Regions from separate parts of the Desulfomicrobium macestii genome, predicted to be linked through region 1. Evidence: predicted binding sites of a transcription regulator. Region 1 holds the regulator's gene; each other region holds the start of a gene.
The links. The regulator sigma-54, encoded in region 1, starts transcription at its own class of promoters, with help from an activator protein. The targets are predictions, from matches to a motif close to CTGGCACGGNNNNTGCTT.
Positions count from the first base shown of each region.

Region 2: a site for sigma-54 is predicted at 2,034-2,051, ahead of H4684_RS03025 (ammonium transporter). Genes of this name have one in related genera too.
Region 3: a site for sigma-54 is predicted at 3,671-3,688, ahead of fliD (flagellar filament capping protein FliD). Genes of this name have one in related genera too.
Region 4: a site for sigma-54 is predicted at 1,824-1,841, ahead of H4684_RS06960 (periplasmic heavy metal sensor). Genes of this name have one in related genera too.

Region 1 is NZ_JADBGG010000026.1:41,346-46,237, forward strand. Features, by position in the region: gene H4684_RS15285 (PTS sugar transporter subunit IIA) at 1-218, opposite strand, end outside; gene rapZ (RNase adapter RapZ) at 233-1,120, opposite strand; gene H4684_RS15295 (PTS sugar transporter subunit IIA) at 1,145-1,594, opposite strand; gene hpf (ribosome hibernation-promoting factor, HPF/YfiA family) at 1,598-2,140, opposite strand; gene rpoN (RNA polymerase factor sigma-54) at 2,211-3,638, opposite strand; gene lptB (LPS export ABC transporter ATP-binding protein) at 3,745-4,467, opposite strand; gene H4684_RS15315 (LptA/OstA family protein) at 4,464-4,892, opposite strand, start outside.
Region 2 is NZ_JADBGG010000003.1:135,889-140,780, forward strand. Features, by position in the region: gene H4684_RS03015 (P-II family nitrogen regulator) at 1-24, opposite strand, end outside; gene H4684_RS03020 (ammonium transporter) at 38-1,420, opposite strand; gene H4684_RS03025 (ammonium transporter) at 2,078-3,295, shown strand; gene H4684_RS03030 (P-II family nitrogen regulator) at 3,321-3,659, shown strand; gene H4684_RS03035 ([protein-PII] uridylyltransferase family protein) at 3,691-4,892, shown strand, end outside.
Region 3 is NZ_JADBGG010000005.1:105,593-110,484, reverse strand. Features, by position in the region: gene asnB (asparagine synthase (glutamine-hydrolyzing)) at 1-1,057, opposite strand, end outside; gene fliS (flagellar export chaperone FliS) at 1,142-1,552, opposite strand; gene fliD (flagellar filament capping protein FliD) at 1,571-3,625, opposite strand; gene H4684_RS04985 (flagellin N-terminal helical domain-containing protein) at 3,764-4,717, opposite strand; gene tsaB (tRNA (adenosine(37)-N6)-threonylcarbamoyltransferase complex dimerization subunit type 1 TsaB) at 4,865-4,892, opposite strand, start outside.
Region 4 is NZ_JADBGG010000008.1:54,081-58,972, reverse strand. Features, by position in the region: gene H4684_RS06965 (YgiQ family radical SAM protein) at 1-1,094, opposite strand, end outside; gene H4684_RS06960 (periplasmic heavy metal sensor) at 1,207-1,779, opposite strand; gene H4684_RS06955 (nucleotide pyrophosphohydrolase) at 1,978-2,307, opposite strand; gene zraS (two-component system sensor histidine kinase ZraS) at 2,541-3,893, shown strand; gene H4684_RS06945 (sigma-54-dependent transcriptional regulator) at 3,890-4,892, shown strand, end outside.

The DNA.
Region 1 (4,892 bases):
GACGGTGTACCGCCGAACATGTCGGTCAGGATGATGACACCGTCACCCGTTTCCATCTGCTTGACTGTGTATTTGAGGTCCGAAAGCAGGGCGCTCATTTCCACGGTTCCTTCCACGGCTATGTGGGCGCACTGTTCCTGCGGCCCCAAAATCGTCTGGGCCGCTTCAAGCAGATATTTGCCAAACTGGCCATGGGTCACCACGATCACTCCAACCATTACTCCTCCAAAGATTATCCAAGACTGAAATGCCGATGTTCGACAGATACGTTGAAGCCCTGTTCGCGCAGATGTGCCAGAACGGCCTCGGTCACGGCCACGGACCTGTGGCGGCCGCCCGTGCATCCGAAAGCCATGGTCAGGCGGTAACGCCCTTCCGACGCATAAAGCGGCAGGGTGAAATCAAGAAATTCCAAAAGCCGACGCAGGTATTCGTGCCCGGGGTTGCTGTCCAGCACGTACCGGGCGATGGCTTCGTCTTTTCCGGACATGGGGCGCAGGGCCTCGTCGAAATAGGGGTTGGGCAGAAAGCGCAGGTCCGTGACCATGTCCGCCTCGGCCGGGGCCCCGTACTTGAAGCCAAAAGAGATGAGATGCACACGCATGCCCTGGCTGCGGGAAGAAAGGCTCTCCCACTTGTCCTGAATGACCCGTCTGAGATCGTGCACTGAATAATGCGACGTGTCGATGACCAGATCAGCCTGCGCGCGGATGGGTTCCAGTATTTCCCGCTCCCGTTCCAGCGCCCCCTCCAGTCCCAGGTTGCCCGAGGCCAGAGGATGCGGACGGCGCGTGGTGGCATATCTGCGCAGCAGGATCTGGTTGGAAGAATCCGTGAAAAGGATGGTCGGCCGCACGGAAAACTTCTGGACATCAAGCAGCACTTCCTTCCACTGACCCACGAAGTCGGGCTGGCGCAGGTCCATGCCCATGGCCAGCCCGGGGTAGTCCTTGGCGGAGGAGTTGAAGAACAGTTCGATGAGCGCCGGAGCCATGCGCGCCGGAAGTCCGTCCACGCAGAAGAAGCCCATGTCTTCGAAGACCTTGAGCGCCGTGCTTTTGCCTGAACCGGACATGCCGGAGACAATGACCACGTTTTTCTGTTCAGGTTGAGGCTGCATGGGAGTTCTCCGAATACGTTCTTGCTAGACGGTCTGCAGCAACTGCCACAACCCGTCCTGACCGGGGGAGTCGGCAAAGGCCTGACGGAACGATCCGTCTTTGAGCAGGCGGGAAACCGTGGCCAGGAGTTTCAAATGCAGGCCCACCACGCTTGAGGGAGCCAGCACCGTGAAAAAGATGCTGGCCGGCTTGTGGTCCAGGCTGGCAAAATCCACGCCTTCGTGGCTGCGGCCGACGATGACCAGAACCTGATCGATGCTGTCCAACTTGCCATGAGGGATGGCGATGCCGTCTCCGATGCCGGTGGTCCCGAGCATTTCCCGGTCCATGAGGACCTGGGCCACGCGTTTGGGGTCAAGATCGGGATATTTGGCCGACAGCGTCGAAACGAGTTCGGCCAGGACCTCGGTTTTGGTCCTGGCCGAGAGGTCGGAGATGATCAAATCCTTGTCCAGGTATTCAGCAAGCTTCATTCCCTATACCCCGGGGTCGATCAAACCGAAGTCGCCGGTTTTGCGTCGGTAAATGACATTGATCCTTTCGCTTTCGGCGTTGAGGAACACGAGGAATTCGTTGTCCGTGCTTTCAAGCTGCAGCGCGGCTTCTTCAACGATCATGGGCTTGGGCGAGAAGTCGTCGGTCTTTTGGATGACCGGCTTGCGCTTTGCATCCGCGTCGTCCTCGAAACTCCCGGCGTCCATGCGGGTGCTGTCGCTGCCGCCTTTGCGTCGGCTCTTGTCCTTGTCGCGGACCTTGCGCATCTGGGCCTCAAGCTTGTCCCAGACGAGGTCGACGGTGGAGTACATGTCCTCGCTGTCTTCGCGGGCGGAGATATGTACGTTCTTCCCCGTCAGCACTATATCGGCGATATGCCGGAATTTCTCCACTTCGAGATTGACCTGCAGTTCAGCGTCGGGGGTGCCGGCCGTGAATTTGGCGAGCTTGCCGAAGCGGTCTTTGGCGTATTTGCGCAGATGGTCGGAAGGATCGAAGTTTTTGAAATTGAAGGTAATCCTCATGGAAGCCTCCTCGATTGTTGAGGGTCAGCCCTTTTTGCCGTCCGGAAGGGGCGGCCCAAAGGGCGGGATGTCAAAAAACCTGTTTGCGCTTGGATGAGGAATCGATCCCCAGCACTGCGCGATATTTGGCCACTGTTCGCCGGGCGATGTTCACGTCCAGCCGTTCTTTCAGCACCGCGGCGATTTTTTCGTCGCTGTAGGGGTGCTTCGGGTCTTCCTCGCTGACCATTTTCTTGATGATGGCCTTGACCGATTCGGATCCGACCTGAGTTCCATCATCCATTTCCAGCGCGGAATTGAAGAAAAATTTCAGTTCCACGATGCCGTGCGGGGTGGCCACGTATTTGTTCGTGGTGATCCGGCTGACCGTGGATTCGTGCATTTCAATGTCGTCGGCCACATCCTTGAGGATGAGCGGTTTGAGCTTGGTCACGCCGTGTTCGAAAAACCCCCGCTGAAACCTGACAATGCTTTCAACCACTTTGTATAATGTTCTTTGCCTTTGGTGCAAGCTCTTCATGAGCCACATGGCAGAGCGCATCTTGTCATGCAGGTATTCACGGTCCGGGCCTTTGACCGCGAGGTGCATGTCGTCCATGTAGTAGGGGCTCAGCTGCAGCTTCGGCAGGCCGTCGTCGTTCATGACGATGACGAAATCCCCTTCGTATTCGTACACGAAGACATCGGGGCTGACATATATGGTGCTCTCGCTGCCGTAACTGGCGCCCGGCATGGGGTCCAGGGACTGGATTATGTCCAGATAGGCCTTGAGGTCCTCCATCTGGATCTTGAACTTGCGCAGGAGCGGTTTGTAGCGGCGCTTCTCGATGTCTTCGAGATGATCCCCTACCAGGGAAAGCAGGATGGGATCGTCCTGGCCCAGCATTTCCAGCTGGATGAGCAGGCATTCCCGAGGAGACCGCGCGGCCACGCCCACGGGATCGAAGCGCTGCAGACGATGCAGCATGGACTCCACCAGGGCCAGGGGAGAGAGCGTCTCGGAGGCGATGTCCTCGGCGGTGCTCATCAGGTAGCCCTGGGAATCGAGGTTGCCGATGATGGCCTCGCCGATCATCTCCTCTTCTTCGGTGATGTTGGACAGACACAGCTGCCACAGCAGATGACCGTCCAGGGAGGGCTTGCCCGAGAGCCTGGCCTCGTAGGACATCATCTCCTCCAGGGCCTCGGTCTCCTTGAACTGCACTTGCTTGGCGGTGCTTGAAAAATCGCCGAGGTAGTTTTCCCAGTCCGCGTTGCGCATCAGTTCCGCGTCTTCGTAGGAGACTTCCGGGCGTGTTTCGGCCGGAGCCTGGATTTCGTGCTCCTCGGAAATTTCCTTGACCCCCTCCTCAAGCATGGGGTTCTCAAGCAGCTCCTGCTGAACGGCTTCGAGAAGCTCGAATCTGGAGAGCTGAAGCAGCTTGATGGCCTGCTGCAGCTGCGGTGTCATGACTAGCTGCTGCGTCAGCTTGAGGTTTTGTCGGAGTTCAAGGCCCATAATTGATTTGGTTTCACCGTGTCAGAGGATTGCAGGCTAAAAAACTACCCAGTAACGAATCTGCCATAAAGCTTAGGCCCTGGCAATCCTTGGAAAATCGTGTCCGCTAGAGGCTGAATCCTTCACCGAGGTAAACCTTGCGCGCGCCCGGGTCGGCGACGATCTCTTCCGGGCTGCCGTTCAGGATGATGCGGCCGTCGTGGACAAGGTATGCACGGTCGCAGATCTGGAGCGTTTCGCGAACATTGTGGTCGGAGATGAGCACGCCGATGTTCTTGTCGCGAAGGTCCCGGATGATGGCCTGGATGTCGTCCACGGCCAGGGGATCGATGCCGGCGAAGGGTTCGTCCAGGAGGATGAATTTCGGATTCTGGATCAGGGCGCGGGCAATTTCCAGCCTGCGGCGTTCTCCGCCGGACAGAAAGGCGGCCAGCTGCCCTTCAAGGCGGGTGATCCCCAGTTCATCGAGCAGCCTGTCCGCCGTGCGCTTTTGCTCTTCCCGCGAGAATCCCGAATATTCGAGAATCAGTTGCAGGTTCTGACGCACGGTCAGTTTGCGAAAGATGGAGCTTTCCTGCGGCAGATAGCTCATGCCCGCGCGGGCCCGTCTGTGCAGGGGCCAGCGGGTTATGTCCTGGCCGTCCAGAAGGACCTGCCCTCGCGTGGGCCGCACGATGCCCGCGAGCATGTAGAATGTGGTCGTCTTGCCTGCCCCGTTGGGCCCCAGGACGCCAACCACTTCGCCCTGGCTCACGTCAAGCCCGATGTCGTGCACGACATCCCTGGCTCCGTAGCGCTTGGCCAGATTCTGACCGGTCAGGGTGGTCACTGCCCAAGCCCCTCTTTGCCGGCGGGAGTGTTGAAGATGGCCTCGACCCGTCCCTTGCCGCCCAGTACTTCGCTGCGGTTTTCCTTGATGTAGAGCTTAATGACCTCGCCCTGGATCTTGTTGGCGCCTTCCATGAGCATGGGGCTGTCTTCCATGGTCAGAAGGTCCTTGTCGGCTTCATAGGTGGCCTTTCCGCAGGTGCCGGTGCGGCCCTTGTCCGCTTTTATGCGCACGTTGCCCTTGGCGATGATTTTCTTGATGGCTCCCTGCTCGTCGGGCACGCCCTGGGTGGCGTTCTTGGCGCCGTCCTTTTTTTCCAGCAGCACGGTCAGCGTGTCGGACCAGAGCTGGATGTCCTGGCGAATGACGTACACGGAGCCGGTGAAGATCACCTGGTCCCCTTTCTGGGTGTAGGTCATGGTGTC
Region 2 (4,892 bases), on a different contig from region 1:
GATATATGCTACTACGAGTTTCATGGCGTTATCCCTCTTATTCGTTGGTGAAGATCTGGAAGCCGTTGTAGGATTCCATGCCGTGTTCGGTGATGTCGAGACCCTTGAGTTCTTCTTCCTGGGTGACGCGTACGCCGATGGTCATCTTCAGGATGGTGAACAGGGCCAGACCCGCGCCGAAGGCCCAGGCAAAGACCGCTGCCGCGCCGATGAGCTGCGTGACGAGGATCTCGCTGCCGCCGCCGTAAAAGATGCCCACGTTGTCGCCGTAGCCGGGAGCCGCGAAGAAACCCACCGCAATGGTGCCGAACACGCCGCACACGCCGTGCACGGAGGAGGCGCCGACCGGATCATCGATCTTGAGGACCTGGTCGATGAATTCGATGGAAATGATGACCAGGACGCCGGCCAGCAGGCCGATGATCAGCGAGCCCACGGGAGAGACTTCGTAACAGCCGGCGGTGATGGCCACCAGGCCGGCCAGCGCGCCGTTCAGGGACATGGAGGTGTCCGGCTTGCCGTGCTTGATCCAGGCGAAGATCATGGCGCCAAGAGCACCGGTGCAGGCTGCCATGGCGGTGTTGACCGCGATATAGCCGATGGTGCCGTCAGCGGTGGTGGTGCTGCCGGGGTTGAAGCCGAACCAGCCGAACCAGAGGATGAACACGCCAAGACCGGCCAGGGGGATGTTGTGCCCGGGGATGGCCTTGGCCTTGCCGTCGGCGGTGTACTTGCCCAGACGGGGCCCGACTACGATCGCACCGGCCAGGGCGATCCAGCCGCCTACGGAGTGAACCACGGTGGAGCCTGCGAAGTCGATGAAGCCCATGGCTTCGAGCCAGCCCGCGCCGAGCTCGTCACCACCCCAGAGACTGGCCCATGCCCAGTGTCCGGAGACGGGATAGATGAGGGCCGTGACCGCGATGCTGACGATGATGTAGGCCGAAAATTTGGTCCGCTCGGCAATGCCGCCGGAAATGATTGTCGCTGCCGTGGCCGCGAATACGGACTGGAAGAACAGGAAGGTCAGATCCCATTGTCCGGCTGCGCTGGTCGGATCGACCCCGGACAGGGCAAAGCCGCTGGAACCGAAGAAACCCGCGATGTCCTGGCCGAACATGATGCCGAATCCAACCAGGAAGAATACCGGCACGCCGGCGGAAAAATCGAGCAGGTTTTTCATGAGGATGTTGCCGGCGTTCTTGGCGCGGGAAAAACCCATTTCTACCAGGGCGAAGCCCGGCTGCATGAACATGACCAGAATGGCCGCGATCAGGGTCCAGAGCAGGTTGCCGTGCTCCTGCGAGAGCGCTTCGCCTTCGGCAAAGGCCATGGCGGGGGTGAAGGTTGCAAGCAATAGGGTCAAGGCCCAGACTTTTGGTCTGAGCAGGGCGGTTGTTTGTTTTTTCTCTTCGAACATGATGACCTCCGTGGTGGTGAGTGTTGATACCTCCACAAAAGCACAGGGGATGCCAAAGTTGTTAACAATCTGTTTTTTAATACTATGTTCTGTTTCAGCATGCGTTCTCCTGCGGTATTTGTTATTTTTTGAGCCTTTTTTTCGGGTAGATTTCGTTGTAAATTAACATTTATGTATAATAACGTGTGAATGTTCTTGTGGTTCCGCTTCTCTGCCGTTAGTTTTGTGATGGCTTTATGCTTTCTCTTTTATTTCAGCATATTAATTTTTTTTCCAATTTTGAAATACGTTTGGCGATCGCGTCCCTGTCGTCGCGCTCTGGATTTTCTTTTCAGACAAGCCAAATTTCACCGAATACTCCCTTTTTGATAAATCTGCCTCTCGCGGAAGCACTTGCCCGGGCGCTCATTTCGATTTTTGCGTCGAGTTGTCATGTCATATGTCGCTTTACGCCGACAAATTTGTTTATTTTTACAAAATAGTCGTCAGGCTTGGTGTCGCTGTTTTACAAAAAAAGACAATTTGTCGTTTGTTCTGTACGAAATTGTATTGAAATGAATTTCTGTTGCTCAGTCTGTTTTCTCAATACCCTGATATGAAATGATTTTTTCCTGTGGCACCGTCCTTGCTCATATCCGACAAAAATGGAGGTGCATTGTGAATCCGACAGATACCGCTTTTATCATCATTTGTGCTGCCCTGGTCATGTTCATGACCCCAGGGCTCGCCCTCTTCTACGCGGGCATGACCCGTTCCAAGAACGCCCTGGGAACCATAATGCAGAGTTTTGCCGCCCTTGGCGTCATCACCCTGGTCTGGATTTTCTGGGGATATTCCCTGTCGTTCGGTACTGACATGAACGGCCTCATCGGCGGGCTGGACTTTGTGGGGATGGCCGGAGTCGGCATGGAACCGCACGAGTCCATAGCCACCAATCTTCCGCACATGGTCTTCATGATCTTTCAGTGCATGTTCGCCATCATCACCCCCGCCCTGATCTCCGGCGCCTTTGCCGAGCGTATGCGTTTTTCCGCCTTTATCATTTTCATCATCCTGTGGTGTACGTTCGTCTATGCTCCTTTGTGCCACTGGGTCTGGGGCGGCGGCTGGATGGCCCAGATGGGCGCCATGGATTTTGCGGGTGGAGCGGTCGTACACATGAGCTCGGCCAGCGCGGCCCTGGCCGCGGTTCTGGTCATCGGCAAGCGCAAGGGCTACGGCAAGCGCTCCTTCTTGCCGCACAACCTGCCCATGACCATGATCGGTACGGCGCTCCTGTGGTTCGGCTGGTTCGGTTTCAACGCCGGCAGCGCCCTGGCCGCCGACGGCCTGGCCGGCAACGCCTTTGTGACCACTCACATCGCGGCCGCCACTGCCATGCTTGCCTGGGTGTTCGCGGAATGGAAGTTTCACGGCAAACCCACAACCCTGGGCGCGGCTTCCGGCGCGGTGGCAGGGCTTGTGGCCATTACTCCGGCGGCAGGTTTTGTCGGCATCATGGCTTCCGTGCTCATTGGGCTTGGCGCTGGCGTGCTGTGCTACTTCGGCGTGAGCCTCAAGGCCCGCTTCGGCTACGACGACAGTCTTGACGTGGTCGGCATTCACGGAGTGGGCGGAGTCTGGGGCGCCTTGGCCACCGGTCTTTTCGCCAGCCAAGCCATAAACCCGGCCGGATTCAACGGTCTCTTCTACGGCAATCCCGGCCAGCTCTGGATTCAGTTTGTATCCGTCGTGGCCACCTGTGCCTTTTCATTTGTCGTATCCTATGTTTTGCTCAAGATCGTTAACGCCATCGTGCCCATTCGTGTCACCGAAGAAGAGGAAGAGGCCGGCCTTGACGTGGCCATTCACAGCGAATCCGCTTACCAGGCCTGATTTGCCAACCACTTGAGGAGGAATCATGAAACGAGTAGAAATAATCACCCGGCCCTACAAGCTGGACGAAATCAAGGAAGCCCTGACGGGCATGGGCATTCAGGGCATGACGGTCACCGACGTGCGGGGGTTTGGACGCCAGCGCGGCCACAAGGAAGTCTATCGCGGGGCCGAATATCAGGTCGACTTCGTGTCCAAGGTCAAGATCGAGATAGTCATCGACGACGACATGCTTGATCAGACCCTGGAGGTCATCCAGCAGGCCGCCAAGACCGGCAAGATCGGCGACGGCAAGATCTTTGTCTCCACCATCGACAACGCCATCCGCATCCGCACCGGAGAATCCGGCGGATCGGCCCTCTAGGAACGGGCAGCTTCGGCTGCCCATTCTCGACATGAGCATCGAAACCTTACGCCTGGCCCGGGACCTTTACCGCAACGTGAATGCGGACCCGGGCCATTCTCCTGCCTGGTTCTCCGCGTGCATGGATGATTGGGTACGCACGGCCTGTCAAAGTCGCCTCGACTCCGGCGGGGGGACGCTGGTCCTGGCCCTAGGCGGGTATGGTCGCTCCCGGCTTTTCCCTTATTCAGACATCGACCTTCTGGTCTGCCTGCCCGAATCGGGCGCTCCCGATCCCGAGCTTCTGGCCCAGGACCTGTTTCTTCCGCTGTGGGACAGCGGTTTTGACGTCGGGCACGGCATCAGGACCGTCTCCGAGACCATCGACCTGGCCGCCGCCGATTTCGAAGTTCTGTGCTCGCTCCTCGATGCCCGGCTGCTGTATGGCTCCGCGGATCTGTTTTCCGATTTTCAGACTGCCGTTGCGCGGGATCTTGTCATTCCCCTTCGCGCGGAACTTTTCTCCTGGCTCGCCGGACGTCATGAGGCGCGGCACGAGCGCTTCGGCGATACCGCGCATCTCTTGTCCCCAAGCCTCAAGGAGGGCCGGGGAGGGCAGCGCGATCACCAGACTACGCAGTGGCTGGAAACCTTGTGCCGCATGGGGGGGGATTCGTGGCCCCTTCTTTCGGCTTCCGAGCGGGAAGCATTGTCGCGCAGCGCCGATTTCATTTCAATGGCAAGAGTGGCTCTGCATCGCGTCAGCAAGCGCAAGAATGATGTCCTGCATCTGGAACTGCAGCCCGAGATAGCGCAGCTCATCGGCTATGGTCCGGCCACCGACAGGGATTCGGTGGAAAGGTTTCTCTCCGGGCTGCACAAGGCCATGGCCGAAACGAGGCTGCTTTGCCGGCTCTGCCTGGACAAGGCGCGGGTTCTCGCCGGAGGCGCTGCTTCCGGGAAACCCAGCGCCCCGGCCGGCCTTGATTTTTCCATTCTTGTCGCCGATCCGGCCAACGTCTTGGAATTGTTCCGGCACAGCGCGCAGACCGGGATTCCCATTGGCTGGCATACTCGGCGCATTATCCAGGACCGTTTTCCCGCCTTGTCCCTGGACCTGAACTGGCAGAAGCCCATTGTCTCGCGTTTCGAAGAGATTCTGTGCAGCGCGCACGCCGGGCACGCTCTCGACCAGATGCTTGAGGTCGGTTTCTTGAACCTTTTTGTGCCCGAGTTTTCGGCCATCGAGCATCT
Region 3 (4,892 bases), on a different contig from region 1:
CCCTTATTTGTTTGGACAAAAGATAGAGCGGCAGATTCAGGAGGGTGACCATCGGGCTCTCCAGATGCCAGACCAGTTTTTCGATTTCCTTCTCGGCGATGGTGCAGAGAAATTCGTGATGGCTGGTTCCGAACGAGCTTGAGGCCATGCGCGCGAAATGGCGCTCGTCATAGCCCGCGTCCTCGAAGGCGATGGAGAGGGTGTGCACGGGGGCGTTCGAGAGGTGCGCATAAAGGCCGGTCACACTGCTGGAGTCGATGCCTCCGCTGAGGTACGAGGCAACGGGCACGTCGGCCACGAGGCGATCGCGCACGGCTTCAACCAGATGATGGCGCAGACCCTCGGCGGCTTCGTCCTCGGAGATTTTGGCCACGGGACGGTCCATGGGGATGTCCCAGTAGGGGGCGGTCCGGTGTCCGTTGCCGTCGGCCAGCAGGGCGTGGGCGGGCGGAACCTGGCTGATTCCCTGCAGAAACGTATCCGGAGCCAGGTTGAATCCATAGTCCAGCAGTCGGTCCATGGCCAAGGGGTTCATGGCGCGCTGCACGCCAGGAAAGTGCAGGATGGCCTTGATCTCGGAGGCGAAGATCAGGGTTCCGTTGGGCAGGATCGTGTAAAAAAGCGGCTTCTTGCCCATGCGGTCCCGGGCCAGGAACAGCGTTTGCGTCCGAGGGGTCCAAACCGCGAAGGCGAACATGCCGACCAGGCGGCGCAGGCATTTGTCGCCCCACTGCAGGTAGGCCGCGAGCAGGACTTCAGAGTCCGAGTGGGTGCGGAAAACATGGCCAAGGCTGGCAAGTTCGGCCCGAAGCGGCTGGTAATTGTAGATTTCGCCGTTGAAAACCAGGACCGCCCCGGACGGTTCATGGACCACGGGCTGGTTGCCCCCTGCCAGATCTATGACGGAAAGCCGTCTGTAGGCCAGGGCACAGCAGCGGTCCTGGAACAGGCCCTGATGGTCCGGCCCGCGATGGGCCAGGGCTTGGGCCATGGACGAAAGAACGTTATCTTGCGGAGAGATTCCGCTCGGATTGAAAAAACCGGCTATGCCGCACATGTCGCTTTTCCTGTTGAAGTGTGATCTGGGAAAGCGTTTGCAGAATGCGTGCCTTACATGCCGGCCAGGACTGGGCGCCCCGGCCTATCTGGCGTAATAGGCGGCCGCCCTGGGAGGTGCCTGGTGAGCCGGATTCTTGGAGATTTCCGAAAAGGCGGATCTGAAAGAGGACAGGATCCCGATTACTTCGTCCACCATGTCTATATCCATCTTGAGGTTGGCCTGCAGCAGGCGGGTGCTGCAGTACATGTAGAGCTTGTGCAGGTTCCGGGCGATTTCCCCGCCCTTGTCCGCGTTCAGGGAGCCGTCGAGTTCGGCTATGATATCGAGAGCCTGGGAAATGAGGATGCCCTTCTTGGCAAAGTTTTTCGCCTCTATCTCTCCCTTGGCCTGCTCCAGGAAGGTGATGGCACCGTCGTAAAGCAAGACCACGAGATGGCCGGGGGTTGTGGTGGTGACCTGGGTCTGCATGTAGGCGTTGGCGGCTTTGTGCACTGTGCGAACTCCTTTCTATCACTTGCCGGACAAACTGCTGATTTGCGAGCTGATCTGGGTGGAAATGTTGTTGTACGTACCAAGGACGGCTTCAAGCTTGGCAAAGCGCAGGCGCAGGTTCTTTTCCAGAAGAGTCAGACGGCGCTCCTCATAGGCGATCTTGTCGTCGATGGAATCCATGATGTCCTGGTAGTTGTCCTTGAGGACTTCAAGGGTTCCGGTCGTTGAATCTGTCAACCTTTTGAGTTCGTCAATCAGCTCCTGGGTCTTGCCGGACTTGATCTGGACCGTGCCGGAATAGGAACCGGCCGTCAGGTTGATGACTTCGATGGAAAGGCCTCGTGCCGCATTTCCATCCCCCTGGGCCACGATCTTGGTGCCGTCGATGCTGGCCGGGTATCCATTGATGCTCGCGGCGCTGATGTTGCCGCCGGCATCCACGCTGTAGCTGACGGAATACTCCCCGGCTTGGGTTACGCCCTTGATGGACGAGTCGAAATTGAAATTCGAGGATTCCACTGCGACGCCGTTCACCATTTCCTTGGTTGCCGGGTAATGGTCCGCGCTGAAGAGGCGGGCCACGGCGTCGGGGTCGGTGCTTAGCGCCGCGGAAAAGGCACCGGGGTCGAAAATGAGCATGCCGAAAGTCGGGGAGCCCTGGCTGGTGTCCGTGGTGATGCCCACGCTGCCCAGGGAAACGATGGGGTCCATGTCGTAGTCGAACCCGACTCCTTTTTCCGCCAGGATATTCTTGAGCTTCTGCTGGATCATCTGCATGCCGTAGTTGCCGGTCAAAAGGGACCCGGAAACATTTTCACCGACGGTCGTGACCTGCGTTTGGTCTTTTATTTCCTTTAGCACCGAATTCACGGCCTCGACAAAGGTCTGCACCTTCTCGGTAACCGCTTCCGGATCGAGGCTGGTGGTGATGGTCGTGCTGCCGATGCTGGCCAGATTCAGGGTCACGCCGGAGATGATGTCCGAAATGGAGTTTGAGTTACGCTCGAAGTAGCCGTCGGTGGCTCCCTGGATCTGTGTGAAGGCTGCCGGTTGAAGTTCGCCGACCGTGGTCCCGGGGGAATTGATGATGGAAATCTGTTTGTCCGATCCCGCCGCTCCGGTCAGGGTCAGCTCGACATTGCCGGACACGTCCGTGGCCGTGGCCATGGTGGAGCCCACCGCAGTGTTGATTTTTCCGGCCAGCGAAGCGTAGGTGTCCGCGGCCGCGACATCGACGGAATACAGCGTTCCGCCGTAGGCGAACTTGAAGGTTCCGTCGGCGGTGGTGATTGTGTCCGTCGTGGTCTTGCCGGTAAAGGTGGCCTTCAGTATTTCCGCAGTGGCTGTGGGGGCAAGAGGAAAGCCATCGACCCGGAGTTTTGCGTTGGCGGCATTCTGGGTTTCAATGAACTGACTTTGGCTGAAATTTGTGAGCAGATTGGCCGAGGTCGAGTTTGCATCGACAATGAAGTCATTGCCGGCGCCAAGATCCATGCCTCGAATCTGCAGCCTGTAACCGCTGCCGTCGTTGACCACGCTGGCTCGTACGTAGTTGCGATTATCCGCGTCGGAGTTGATGAGACTGGCGAACTGACTCAGGGTCGTGGTGCTGGTTACGTTCACGGAGACCTGCCGGGAGCCGGCCGTGAAGACGAATGTCCCGTCCGCGCCGCCGCTGATGACGTCATCCGGAGAGGAAAAAATTACCGCCCCCATGTGCATGTCGTTGGTCGCCAGGGACAACACATCCACCTGGTGGGTACTTTCTTCCGCGTTGCTGCCCGCCTTTGCGGTCAAGGCGGTGGTGTTGGAAGAGATGGCGTTCTTGATCAGGAACTCGTCCGTGGTGTTCATGGTATCCAGCGACGCCTTGAGGGAAAGCATGTTGGAAGAGAGCGAATCAAAGGCTTCACTCTTGGCTTCCCATCCCGACCGCCAGTACTCGAGCCGCTTGGTTCGGGTCTGTTCGACTTCGATGAGCTTGGTCACCATGGAGTCGAAGTCCGTCCCGGACCCGAGGCCCGTGAAGCGGATGGCTCCGGAAATAAGCGAACTGGTCAGGTCATCAGCCATGTCATTCCTCTGGTGCGTTGGGTTGGACGAGTCTATTCACACTTCGAGCAATCCTGGTGCCAGAATCAACATTATCGAGTTAAAAAGGCCGGGCCGCTTCCGCGACCCGGCCGGGAAAGAGGTTTTACGAAGCTGTCATTATCCCTGCAAGAGCTGCATGGCCATATTCGGCAGGCTGTTGGCCTGGGAAAGCATGGCCACTGCGGACTGGGTCAGGATCTGGTTGCGCACGAAGTTGGTCATTTCCGTGGCGACGTCGGCATCGGAGATCTGAGACTCGGCTGCCTGCAGGTTCTCTGCCTGGATCTGCAGGTTGGTGATGGTGTTCTCAAGACGGTTCTGCAAGGCGCCGAGGTTGGCTCGGATGTTGTCCTTGGAGGTGATGGCCGAGTTGAGGGCCTCCAGGGCTTCCTGGGCGCCCTGCTGGGTGGAGATGCTGTAGCCTCCAGATGCCGCGTTGCCGGTTCCGTTGGCCCTGGCGGCGTCTGAAGCGTTGCCTACGCCCAAGGCTGAGGCGGTGGAGTTGCCGATGGAGATGTAGTAGTAATCTTCCGCGGAGTCGTTGCCCGTGCCAAAGTGAACCTTCAGGGGGCCGGTTGAGGCCAATCCGCTGCCCGAGTGCTCCTTGCTCCAATTCGCAACGGCCGCGTTTGTGCTGGATGCGGAGAGGTTGCCGTTCAGCAGGTAAATTCCGTTGAAGTCCGTGGCGTTGGCGATTCGGGTGATTTCCGAGGCCATGGCCTGGTACTCCGAGTCGATGATCAGACGCTGGTCCGAAGCGTAGGTGCCGGTGGCCGCCTGGGTGGCCAGTTCCTTCATGCGGATCAGCTTTTCGTCGATGACGCCAAGGGCGCCGTCGGCGGTCTGGATCATGGAGATGGCGTCATTGGCGTTTCTGACACCCTGGTTCAGGGATGCGATATCCGCACGCATGAGCTCGCGAATGGCGAGGCCCGCCGCGTCGTCGGCGGCCGAAGTGATGCGCAGGCCCGAAGACAGGCGGCTGACGGATGTCGACAGGTTGCCGTACGCGGATGCCAGGTTGCGGTTCGCGTTCATGGCCATCAGGTTGTGGTTGATAATGAGTGACATAAAAAATTCCTCCTTGAAAGATTAGCGGCGTCCTTGCCTTTGAATCGAGCAGTTTGCGGGCCTTGCTCATTGTTCTTGATGAGTAAATCGGCCGGACGGAGAATTTCTTTAGAGGAATTTTGTCCAACATCGCATGTCGGACAAAGATTATTCGAAATCGGGGATGTGCTTGCGG
Region 4 (4,892 bases), on a different contig from region 1:
CAATACGCGCCCCACATGTTGGCGCTGGGGCCGCCGACGTCGGAGACATGGCCCTTGAAGTCAGGGCTTGCCGCCATGCGGCGGACCTCGTCCAGAATGGAGTTCCGGCTGCGCGAGGCGATGCGTCGACCCTGGTGCAGGGCCAGGGTGCAAAACGAGCACCCCCCGCCGCAGCCGCGATGGCTGGTCACGGAGTCGCGGATCATCTCTTCGGCCGGGATGGGCTGGTTGTAGGCGGGGTGGGCCTTGCGGGCGTAGGGCAGGGCGTAGACCCTGTCCATTTCAGCCGTGGTCAGCGGCGTGGCCGGCGGCGCGATCAGGATGGAGCGGTTGGCGACGCGCTGCACGGCCCACTGCGTGCCGTCGTGGACCTGTTTTTCGAGCAGGAGGGTGGCCCGCATCAACTCCTTGGGGTCGGCGAGCATGTCTTCGTGGCTGGGAAGTTCGATATCTGCGGGGAGATCGCCGTCGGCGATGACGGTGCCGGGGATGCCCCTCAAATCTCGGTCTGCCTGCAATCGGGTCGCGATGTCCAGGATGGCCCGTTCGCCCATGCCGTAAACCACGGCGTCAGCCTTGGCATCAAGGAGGATGGGTTTGCGCAGGGCATCGGTCCAGAAATCGTAATGCGTGATGCGCCGCAGCGAAGCCTCGATGCCGCCCAGAACCACGGTCAATCCCGGAAAGGCGCGCCGCAGCAGGTTGGTGTAGACGATGCATGCCCGGTTAGGTCTGGCTCCGGCCCTGCCGCCGGGCGTGTAGGCGTCTTCGGAGCGTTTTTTGCGAAAGGCGGTGTAGTGGGCCAGCATGGAGTCGATGGCTCCGGCCGAGACCCCGGCGAAAAGACGCGGGCGGCCCATGACAAGCATGTCCTCGGGATCACTCCAGCGTGGCTGGGTGATGATGCCGGTGCGCAGTCCATGCGCCACCAGCGTCCGGCCCAGAAGGGCCATGGCGAAGGACGGGTGATCCACGTAGGCGTCGCCGCTGACCAGGAGCACATCAAGTTCGTCCCAGCCAAGCTGGTCCATCTCATGGCGGGTCATAGGCAGAAATTTGGGCTGGGGCAGGGATTTGCTGGAAAAAAGGCTCATGGTTCGGGCCTATAGGCCCCCTCGCCCGAGTGGGCAAGAACAAAAAAGGCGGCCCGAAGGCCGCCCGGCAGGCGATGTCGCCCTGAGTGCGAAGGGATTTGCTTGATGTGCCTTATGCGCCCGGAGTGGCGGGAGCGTCGTTCGGGGCTGGCACCATGTCCGGACCTATGCCAGGATTCATGCCGGGATTCATGCCCCGGCCCATGCCGCGCTGGCCGAATTCACCGTGGCCACGGCCATGTCCGCCCTTGCCCCGGCGGTCATGCATGCCAAAACCCATGGGCAGGTCGATGCCGATTTCCTTGCTCACCCTGGCCTGCAGGGCTTCGCGCTTGGTCTGCATCTGGACGCGCAGGTCGCTCAATTCGCCGACCAGGGCGGTGATGGTTTCAGGCTTGGTGTTGGGGTTGCCGGACAGGGCCTTGAGCAGGGTGTGCTTCTCCCACATGGCGTTGTGCATGGGGGCCATGTCCTTGCGGTGTTCGTCCAGGATGCTCTTGAGCTGGTCCTGCTTTTCCTGGGGCAATTGCTGGATGGCAGGGTTCATGTTCCGGCCCGTGCAGTCCCCGGCGCCGCCCATGCCACCCATGCCGCCGTTGCCGCGCATGGGGCCGGCGAAAGTCAGGGTGCTGAGTACGATGATGCCGAAAATGGCCAGGATTGCGATGCTTGTCGTTCTTTTCATGAGATCCTCCAAATGGTTTTGATTAGCGAATGTACCAAAGAGGATATCAAGGGGCGTGCCAGAGTGGGTTTTGTTCTTCAACTTGCTGTTTTATTTGATTTTTAAAACTACGACTGTTGATTGTGCTATTTCGGGCCTCGTGAGAGCGGATAGAATCTGACCACCTGCCTGAAGCTTCTGGTCAGATTCTGACCAGGTTCACTCCGAATGCAGTTTTGGATTGTTTTTGTGGCGATTTTTGTCGCGCAGGGTTTTCTTTTCGAGGTTGCGGCGCATGGCGTCCGTCAGATCGACCCCGGTCTGGTTGGCGATGCAGGTCAGCACAAAAAGGACATCGGCCAGCTCGTCGCCCAAATCGGTTTTCTCGTTGTCCTTGAAGCTCTGGTCTCCGTAACGGCGGGTCATGATGCGGGCCACCTCGCCGACCTCTTCCATGAGAATGCCAAGATTGGTCAGCTCGGAAAAATAGCGAACCCCGATTGTCTTTACCCAGGCATCGACATCTTCCTGCAGTTCGTTAAGGCTCATGATGCGCTCCTTTTCGGCCTGCCTACGAAATCCTTTCCTGCGTGGCAATGCGCGCGTGGGCGAGGATTCCTGGAGTCCGTCAACGTCAAGGGAAACAGCGAGGGGTGCCTGTCATGACCGGGCAGGCAGGGTATTTGCTAGACGTGGGCTTCGTTGGTAGTTTCCATGTTCAAGAATGACAATCAGACCGCGAGGCGTGCCGGGCACGCCTCGCTTCAAGGACGGCACGGGCAATGACCAATCAGGCACCTCTTTCGACATCCATTTTCTGGCGGCGGCGCGGTCTGGTCCTCTTTGTGCCGGCGGTGCTGGCGGCCGCGATCCTGATCTGGCTCGCCGTGGAGGGACGCGCGCGGGAGCAGCGCACCATCGCCCGCATCCTGACCACCCAGGGGGAGACCTTGATCCGGTCCGTGGAGGCCGCCCGGCGCATGGGCATGCGCGGGCAGGAGGGGAGGCAGTTCCGCCTGCGTTTCCTCATGGACGAGATGATCCGGCAGGGGGACCTGCGCTTTTTGGGGCTGATCGACGCGGCAGGGCGCTTCGAGGCCCTGAGCGAGGCCGAGCCCGGCAGCGGCGTCACGGCGGAGGCGTTATCCGCCCTGCCCGCATCCACGGAGCCCGCGTGGGCCATCATCCAGCCCGGCGATGATCCGCTCTTCGTGGTCTATCGCTATTCCCGTCCGCCCCGGCGCGCCATGCATGGCGGCATGATGCACGAAGCCTTCCCGAATTCTGTCGATGAGCACACGCTCATCGTAGTGGGCCTTGACGCCTCGCTCTATCTGCGCGCCGTTCGCAAGGATGTCCTGACCCTGGCCATGGCCGGTGGCCTTGGCCTGGCCCTGGCCTTTGCTGGAGCGGTCACGCTTTTCTGGCGACGCAAGGTGGCTGGGCTTGAAAGAGAGGTGGCCCGGCAGGAACGCCTGGCCGCGCTTGGCACCCTTGCCGCCGGAGTGGCCCACGAGATCCGCAATCCCTTGAGCTCCATCAAGGGCTTTGCCACCTATTTCGGTGCCAAGTTCGAAGCCGGGACCCAGGATCGGGAACTGGCCGAGGTCATGATCGGCGAGGTCGACCGCCTGAACCGTGTCGTGACCGAGCTGCTTGAGCTGACCCACCCTGCGCAGCCGCGCCTTGCGCCCACCGATGTGTCCGACCTTGTCCGGCATGCCCTGAAGCTCGTGGAAGGTGATTGCCAGGGCAAGGGCATCGCCGTGCAAACCCGGATCGCGGAACTTGAGAAACAGTCTCTCGACCCGGACCGCATGCTGCAAGTCCTGCTGAATCTGTTCCTGAACGCCATCCAGGCCATGCCGCAAGGAGGCGTCCTGACCGTTTCCGCGCAGCGCGTGAAGGACCGGCTTGAATTGCGGGTGAGCGACACCGGCCACGGAATCCCGGCGCAGGATCTGGACAGGATATTCGACCCGTATTTCACCACCAAGAATCAAGGGACCGGCCTTGGGCTGGCCACGGTCAGAACCATGGTGGAGGCCCACGGCGGACAGGTGCGGATTGCGTCCGAGCCGGGGCAGGGCACGCAAGTGACCCTTGATCTGCCTGTAAAGGGAGAAAATCGATGAAGGCGCGAATTCTGGTGGTTGATGATGACCGGGCCCACATGACCATGCTCGTGGCCATGCTCGGCAGCTGGGGATACGAGGTCGATACGGCGGATGACGGGGCCATGGCCGTGACCAGGGTGCGCGAGCGCGCCTACGACGTGGTCCTGACCGACGTGCGCATGGCCGAGGTGGACGGGATCGAGGCCTTGCGCCGGATAAAGAGCTACAACCCCTATCTGCCCGTGCTGATCATGACCGCCTATTCTTCCGTGGACGTCGCGGTCCAGGCCCTGAAAGCCGGAGCTCTGGACTATCTGCACAAGCCTCTTGATTTTAACGAGCTGCGCACCGGCCTTGAACGGGCGTTGGAGCAGGGCGGGGCTCAGCGCGTGGTGGGGGCCGGCGGCGCGGCGGACCCGGTTTCGGAGATGATCGGCGACTCGCCCCCCATGCGCGAGCTTACGGCCATGATCCGGGCCGTGGCCCCATCCGAAGCATCCGTGCTGATCCTGGGCGAATCCGGCACGGGCAAGGAGCTGGTGGCCAAGGCGCTGCACGAGGGGAGTCCGCGCAAGGCCAGACCGATGGTCACGGTCAACTGCGCGGCCCTGGCGGAAAATCTGCTCGAAAGCGAGCTCTTCGGGCATGAAAAGGGGGCGTACACCGGGGCGCAGCGTCAGCGGGACGGACGGTTCGTGCAGGCCGACGGCGGCACCCTCTTTCTGGACGAGATCGGAGAGATGGCTCCCGGGTTGCAGGCCAAACTCCTGCGCGCCTTGCAGCAGGGGGAGGTGCAGCGCCTGGGCAGCGATAGATCCATCCGCGTGGACGTGCGGGTTCTCGCCGCGACCAACCGCGACCTTGAGGCGGAAGTCCGGGACGGCGGCTTTCGAGAGGATTTGTATTACCGCCTGAACGTCATCGCCCTGCGTGTTCCCGCGCTCAGGGAGAGGCCCGAGGACATTCCCCTGTTGGCCCGGCATTTCCTGCACCGCTTCGCTGAACGCAACCGCAAGA